One region of the Paraburkholderia sp. SOS3 genome, then DNA from elsewhere that is predicted to be linked to it. Evidence: predicted binding sites of a transcription regulator. Region 1 holds the regulator's gene; the other holds the start of a gene.
The links. The regulator LexA, encoded in region 1, represses DNA repair genes until DNA is damaged. The targets are predictions, from matches to a motif close to ACTGTATNNNNATACAGT.
Positions count from the first base shown of each region.

Region 2: recA (recombinase RecA) is a predicted target of LexA. The motif match lies at 1,524-1,541, and genes of this name have one in related genera.

Region 1 is NZ_CP018811.1:2,882,867-2,886,819, reverse strand. It holds gene BTO02_RS12895 (universal stress protein) at 1-128, shown strand, start outside; gene BTO02_RS12890 (DUF2939 domain-containing protein) at 156-833, opposite strand; gene BTO02_RS34780 (hypothetical protein) at 1,085-1,435, opposite strand; gene lexA (transcriptional repressor LexA) at 1,537-2,187, opposite strand; gene BTO02_RS12875 (sulfate ABC transporter substrate-binding protein) at 2,553-3,599, shown strand; gene cysT (sulfate ABC transporter permease subunit CysT) at 3,738-3,953, shown strand, end outside.
Region 2 is NZ_CP018811.1:745,736-749,688, forward strand. It holds gene BTO02_RS03405 (sensor histidine kinase) at 1-516, opposite strand, end outside; gene BTO02_RS03410 (response regulator transcription factor) at 532-1,353, opposite strand; gene recA (recombinase RecA) at 1,633-2,715, shown strand; gene recX (recombination regulator RecX) at 2,726-3,535, shown strand; gene BTO02_RS03425 (DUF2889 domain-containing protein) at 3,697-3,953, shown strand, end outside.

The sequences.
Region 1 (3,953 bases):
ATCGCTGCCGGCATGGACTCTCGCGATGGTGGATGGGCGCGGGCAACACGCCGCTACTCGATCGCGTGTCGTGCAGCATTCTCGTTGCGTGTTCGTCGCCAGGCGAGGAGCAGTCGGCCGCGGCATGAGGCTCTAGCCGGCAGAACCGGCGCTGCCTACTCGCCGAGATCGACTGCCGCAAGCTTCCACGTGAAAAGCCCTTCGCGATGGAAAATCGCGGCATAGCGCGTGTCGCCGACACCGTGCCGATACGTGACGACGAACTCGTTGACGCCGCGATATCCGGCTGTGGTTTGCGGAGGCTGAGGCGGCTTCGAGCCGTTCGCGGCCGATGCTGTCGGTGCCGGTGATACGGGTGGAGCAGAGCGCGCAGCAGCGGGGTTGCCACCGTTTGACGACGAATCAGACGACGAATCGGACGACGAAGCCGACGCGTCCGGCGGCGCAGGCGGGCGCTCGCCCGGTTCGCCGCGTGGCGGCATTCCGTTGAGCAGCGCGGCGACGCCGTCCGGCGTCGCATACGCGTCGACGAGCGGCCCGATCAACGCGACACCGATCATGGCGCCCAGCGCGGCGAGCGGATTGCCGTGACTTTCCGCGCCGATTCTGCGTCTTAGCAAGCCCCCGAGCTGTTCCTTGAGACTCTCGCGAAGCGCCGGGAAATCGACGTATTCGTTGACTGTTGCCGCATCGCGCGCGTCGGCTGCGCGTTTCAGGCGGTTGAGTGCGATATACGGCGATGCATACGCGAAGGCCAGCGCGATCAGCACAACGATGACAACGACCGTGACCAGCACGGACCGCCTGACGCTGCCGGTCATCTTGTGATTCATGTGGCCACCGATGCGGTCATTTATCGCGCGTTGCGCGCAGCTTGTGCGAACCATCATCGTGCGGAACGTTCCTTTCATGGTGAATGGGGTGGTTTACCGTGGACCCCATTCTCGCTGAAACGATCCCGCAATCTTATGTACTTCATCGCGCCTCGGCCGTTCTCGACATGCGCGTTGGCGACATGCGCGTTGGCGACATGCGCCGAGACATGCACCTTCGCGATATGCACGTTCGCGATGAACGGGCGCGCTCACGCCGCTTGCGCGTGCTCCTCGGCGATGCAGCGGTCGATCATGCTGCACACGGCATCGACGGTGCCGACCATGATGAGCCGCGACGGCCCGTGATAGACGCGCACCGGCGCGCGGCGTGCGGGCTCGGCGTTGAGCGCGGCGTTCAGCGAGACGCGTGCAAACGCGGGGAGCGACGACGGCAACGACGCGTCGGCTTCGACCATCGACCGCTCATGCTCTTCGAAATCGAACAGCGAGCCGGTACGCGGCACATGCATCGCATCGAGCACGGCGCATGGCACGAGGTTGCGCAGGTGGCGCAGACGGCCGAACTGACGGAAGGGCAGCAAGCGGGCAAGGCGTTCCATGAATCTCTCCAGACGGTATCTGAAACTGAGCGAAACTGAGCTGAAACCGAGCCGAAACTGAACGGAAATCCGCTAACACTCGGCGCTAAATCAGCGGGAAATCAGAATTCACCTGGCCGGATCAGGCCGACCGCGATGCCTTCGAGCGCGAAATCCGCGCTGCCGGCCTCGACGAAGATGTTTTCGTAATCGGGGTTTTCGGCGATCAGTTCGATGCCGTTCGGCCGTCGCTTCAAGCGCTTGACCGTGACGTCGTCGCCAAGGCGCGCAATGATGATCTGGCCGTCTTTTGCTTCGCTGCGCTTTTGCACCGCGAGCAGATCGCCGTCGAGAATGCCCGCGTCGCGCATCGACAGGCCGCGCACTTTCAACAGGTAATCGGGCTTGCTCGAGAACAGCGCCGGGTCGCACGCATAGTGCTGCGCGATGTGCTCCTGCGCGAGGATCGGGCTGCCGGCTGCGACGCGGCCGACGAGCGGCAGCGACAGCTGCATGAGCGCCGCATGCGGCAGCGTGAACTGATGAGGCGCGTCGTCTTGTCCGGCCAGCAGCCGGATGCCGCGCGACGCGCCGGCCGCGAGTTCGATCACGCCTTTGCGAGCGAGCGCCCGCAGATGCTCTTCCGCCGAGTTGGCCGAACTGAAGCCCAATTCGGCCGCGATCTCGGCGCGCGTGGGCGGAAAGCCCGTGCGCTCGATCGCGCGGCGGATCAGATCGAAAACCTGCTGCTGTCGTGCGGTGAGTTTGGTCATGGCGCCACTGTATGGATGAACAGGTGACTGTATTTTTATACAGTATCCGGCGCTTTTCAAGCTTTACTTTAAGTTCGGCTCCCGATCCCCTCGTCGACAAGCCCTATCTTTCTTCACTTCGGAATTTCCGTCCGAACGCCGTGTCGGGCCGGCGTTACCACTTTTGCGTATTAAAAAATGAAGAAACATTATTTTTAATGATGAAGCGCCGCGGATAGACTGGCCTCAAATCGATATGAGGCCCGGCGGAGTAAGCAATTCGCGGGATCGGGAAACAGCGGCGAGCGGAGAAAACATCAATGAACGATCGCACTACGGGGTTCGCAGAAAGCGCGTCTGAGCGCAAGAAAACGTCGACGCCAAACATGGCGGCACGGCGGGAGACGACATGGCGCTCGACGGTGCGCGCGAAGCAATTCTTCGCTTCTCTGGCCATCGGTGCGGCTGCGGTGCTCGGACTGGCCGCACAGGCGCATGCTGATACGACGTTGCTCAATGTGTCGTACGACCCGACGCGCGAACTGTACCAGGACATCAATGCGGCATTCGGCAAGCAATGGAAGGCGCAGACCGGCGAGTCGATCACCTTCAGGCAGTCGCATGGCGGCTCGGGTGCACAGGCGCGCTCGGTGCTCGACGGGTTGCAGGCCGACGTCGTGACGCTCGCGCTCGCCTACGACATCGACGCGCTCGCGAACAAGGGTCTCGTCGATAAAGACTGGCAGAAGCGCTTGCCCGATAACGCCTCGCCGTACACGTCGACGATCGTATTTCTCGTGCGCAAGGGCAACCCGAAACACATCAAGGACTGGGACGATCTGGTGAAGCCGGGCATCGCGATCGTGACGCCGAACCCGAAGACGTCGGGCGGCGCACGCTGGAACTATCTGGCTGCATGGGCGTATGCGCTGCATCAGCCCGGCGGCAGCGAGCAGACGGCGAAGGCGTTCGTGTCGAAGCTCTACAGGAACGCGGGCGTGCTCGATTCCGGCGCGCGCGGCGCGACGACGAGCTTCGTGCAACGCGGTATCGGCGACGTGCTGATCGCATGGGAGAACGAGGCGTTCCTGTCGATCAAGGAGTTCGGACCGGACAAGTTCGAGATCGTGGTGCCGTCGGTCAGCATTCTCGCGGAGCCGCCCGTCGCGGTGGTCGACAAGGTCGTGGACCGCCATGGCACGCGCAAACTCGCCGAAGCGTATCTGAAGTTCCTGTACAGCGAAGAGGGGCAGGAGATCGCCGCAAAGAACTTCTACCGTCCGCGTTCGAACAAGGTGCCTGCGGCGCTGACCGAAAAGTTTCCGAAGCTTAAGCTCTACACGGTCGACGATACGTTCGGCGGCTGGACGAACGCGCAGAAGACGCACTTTGCCGACGGCGGCGTGTTCGATTCGATTTACTCGCCGCAGTAGTACTCGCGCTGCGGCGGATGCAGTCAGGCAAGCGCGCCTTCGGGCGCACTTTTGAGCGTGTAACCGAAGTGCCTGTTGCGCAGTGCGCGCACTGTGCATGACAGCGACCCGCGCAAGACTTTTGAAAGAGTACCCAGCATGACGACGTTGACCTTCCGCAAGCCGAGTGCGTTGCCGGGCTTCGGCCTGACGCTCGGTATCACGGTGGCGTATCTGAGCCTCGTGGTGCTGATCCCGCTTGCGTCCACGTTCCTCAAAACCGCAACGCTCGACTGGAGCCAGTTCGTGCGCGCGGTCGGTTCGCCGCGCGTGCTCGCGTCATACCGGCTCACGTTTTCCGCGGCGCTCGGCGGC
Region 2 (3,953 bases), 2.1 Mb from region 1:
ATAGGCGACGCGGATGTCGTTGCCGTGCAGCACGTCGTCGCGAAATTCGACGATGCCCGGCTGCGGCCGGTCGTCCTCGCGCGGCAGCGGCATGTCGCGTTCGCCGCCTACGAGTTCGCCGCGTGTGCCGAGCACCTGATAAAACACGCGATCGATATTGTCCGCGCGCAGGAAGTCGCTCGTCGCATCGGGCAGCTTCAGTTCGGCCACGCCGTTGACCGGCTGGATCTGCCGCGCGAGCACGTACGCATCGGTTTCGAGCGCGCGATCGAACGGTGCATTGGCAATCGACTTCGCGACCAGATAGGTCACCGCGATGCTCATCGGCCATAAGAGCAGCAGCGGCGCGAGCATCCAGTCCAGAATTTCCCCGAACAGCGAGCGCGGACGCGTCTCGGCGGCCGCCTCGGTTTCGTCGGGCGGCGCGAACGGGTTCTCGTAGCGCGCGTCGCGGTCTTCGTCGAAGTTCGCCGCGTGCGCCGGAGCAGCCGTGGCGCGATCTGCGCGGGCGGACATGGCGCGGGTGTCGGCTTACTTGAAGTGATGGCTCGCCGGCATCGCGGCCGATGCGGCGGGGTCGAGCGTTGGAGCGGCTGCGGTTTGCTGCTGCGCCGGCGCCGGTGCTTGCGCTTGTTGTTGTGCGTGCGCCGGTGGCTGTTGCGCGGGCGCCTGTTGCACCGGTGCCGGTGCGGCTTTTTCAAGGCAATAGCCAAGGCCGCGCACCGTGATGATGCGCACGCCGCTCGGCTCGATTTTCTTGCGCAGCCGGTGCACGTAGACCTCGATCGCGTTGTTGCTGACTTCCTCGCCCCATTCGCAAAGATGATCGACGAGCTGTTCCTTCGACACGAGCCGGCCGATCCGCTGCAACAGCACTTCGAGCAGCCCGAGCTCGCGCGCGGACAGATCGATGACCTGCTCGTTCACATAGGCGATGCGCCCGACCTGATCGAACGACAGCGACCCGTGCCGCACGACGGTCGGGCCGCCGCCCGCGCCGCGCCGCGTGAGCGCGCGCACGCGTGCTTCGAGTTCGTTGAGCGCGAAGGGCTTGGCCATGTAGTCGTCGGCGCCGAGATCGAGGCCCTTCACGCGTTCGTCGACGCTATCGGCGGCGGTCAGAATCAGCACCGGCAGGTTCGAATTGCGCGCGCGCAGGCGGCGCAGCACCTCGAGCCCGGACATGCGCGGCAGGCCGAGATCGAGAATCAGCAGGTCGAACGTCTGCATCGACAGCGCGGTATCCGCCTCGACGCCGTTCTTCACATGATCAACGGCGTATGCCGATTGGCGGAGTGATCGAATCAGACCATCCGCGAGTATGCTGTCGTCTTCGGCAATAAGAATTCGCATGATGCGCTGGCAGGCATGCCGGCACCGGTGTGTCCGGCACGCAGCGTCTCTTGAAACTTAATTGTGGTGGGATTGGCATCCGATTGGCCATGCGTGTTTACACAGGCGTACACGCGCGCAAATTTCGTTGGAATTGCGCTAATCGGCGGTTAATTGGGCTTGCCAGAACCACTGTTTTTTTATACAGTATCTGCGTCTGACGTGCCGCCCGGATTGTATCTATAGGGAGGGGCGCGCACAGCCTGCACAGGCGCCGTTCATCATAGCAAAGGACGATTCATGGAAGAAAGCAAGAAAGGCTCGGCTGGACTGACGGCTGAAAAGAGCAAGGCGCTTGCTGCCGCGCTCGCGCAGATCGAAAAGCAGTTCGGCAAAGGGTCGGTCATGCGGCTCGGCGCAGGTGAGGCTGTCGAAGACATTCAGGTGGTTTCCACCGGGTCGCTCGGCCTCGATATCGCATTGGGCGTCGGCGGTCTGCCGCGCGGCCGGGTAGTCGAAATCTACGGTCCGGAATCGTCGGGTAAGACCACGCTGACGCTGCAAGTCGTCGCTGAAATGCAAAAGCTCGGCGGCACCGCAGCGTTTATCGATGCGGAACACGCGCTCGACATCCAATACGCGGCCAAGCTCGGCGTCAATGTGTCGGACCTGCTCGTGTCGCAGCCCGATACCGGCGAACAGGCGCTCGAAATCGCGGACGCACTCGTACGCTCGGGTTCGATCGACATGATCGTCATCGACTCCGTCGCGGCGCTCGTGCCGAAGGCCGAAATCGAAGGCGAAATGGGCGATTCGCTGCCGGGCCTGCAAGCGCGACTGATGTCGCAGGCGCTGCGCAAGCTCACGGGCACGATCAAGCGCACGAACTGCCTCGTTATCTTCATCAACCAGATCCGCATGAAGATCGGCGTGATGTTCGGCAATCCGGAAACCACCACCGGTGGTAACGCGCTGAAGTTCTACGCGTCGGTGCGTCTCGACATTCGCCGCATCGGTTCGATCAAGAAGAACGATGAAGTGATCGGCAACGAAACGCGCGTGAAGGTGGTGAAGAACAAGGTGTCGCCACCGTTCCGCGAAGCGATCTTCGACATCCTGTACGGCGAGGGTATTTCGCGTCAGGGTGAAATCATCGATCTGGGCGTGCAGGCGAAAATCGTCGACAAGGCGGGCGCCTGGTACAGCTACAACGGTGAGCGTATCGGTCAGGGTAAAGACAACGCGCGCGAATTTCTGCGCGAGAACCCGGACATCGCGCGCGAAATCGAAAACCGCATTCGCGAGTCGCTCGGCGTCAATGCGATGCCGGCCGATGCAGTGATCGGCGCAGACGCCAACGCGGAAGTCGCAGACGAGGAGTAAGCGCCGCGTGATGCGCAAGGGCCGACCGGGGTCTGAGTCTGGCAATGCCGGCACTGAACATGCCGGTTCCAGACATGATGATGGCGGCCCATTCGACAGCGGTGATTCCCCTGTCGACGCATCCGCTCCGGCATCCGCTCCCCCGACCGCGCCGGCACTCGATCCGGCATTCGACCCCTTCGAGTCGTTTGACGCACATGATCGGGCAGCGGGCCGTGGGCCTGCTATCCCGCCCGGTCCGCGCTTTGGTTCTCGTCGCGCGCGCGATGCTGCCGGCTCCGCCGCCTCGACCGAAGGCGAAACCACCTACACCCGTTCACGGCGGCAACCTGGCGACGGCGCAACTGGGTCAACATCCACCGCGTCGCAACGCCCGCGCCCGACGCGCTCGCTGAAAGGCCGCGCGCTTGGCTACCTGTCGCGACGCGAGCACAGCCGCGCGGAACTGTCCCGCAAACTACAGCCGTTCGTCGAAGAGGGCGATTCGCTCGACACACTGCTCGACTCACTCGAGCAGGAAGGCTGGCTCTCCGACTCGCGCTTCACCGAAAGTCTCGTGCATCGGCGTGCAGCGCGGCTCGGCACGAATCGCATCGTCGGCGAGTTGAAGCGGCAAGGCGTCGGCTCGACGCTGATCGAAGAAACCGCCGCCCAGTTGCGCGAAACCGAACTCGCGCGTGCCCGCGCCGTCTGGCAAAAGAAATACGGCCAGCTTGCCGAAACGCCCGCGGAGCGCGCAAAGCAGGCGCGCTTTCTCGTCTCGCGTGGATTTTCGCAAACGGTGGTCTCTAAAATTCTCAAGGGTTTCGACGAAGACTGAAGCGCCGTCAGGCAATCGGGCGTTGCAATCCCCCAATCCAGCAAGGCGATGCCGAACGCCGCCCCGATAAGCGTGTCCGATCCGCACGGGACAAGCCGGAGCGCCAAAACTCAATATGCTAAAATCCGCTGGTTTCCAAATCCGGCCTCCTGTCCCCTCGCATGCCGCTTTCCCCGCCTGTGCCCCGTCAGTTGCGCCATGCTCGCGCAATCCGAGCGGATGCCTTTGAGCGTGCGGATGGCTTGTGGGATATCGAGGCGTGCCTCACCGACGTCAAGCCGCGCGACACCGTGCTGGCGTCGGGCGTCCGGCCCAATGGCCTGCCGATCCATGAACTCTGGCTTCGCATCACGATCGATCGCAAGCTCAATATCGTCGACGCCGAAGCGTCGTCGGCCTGGGTTCCGTATCCAGGTCT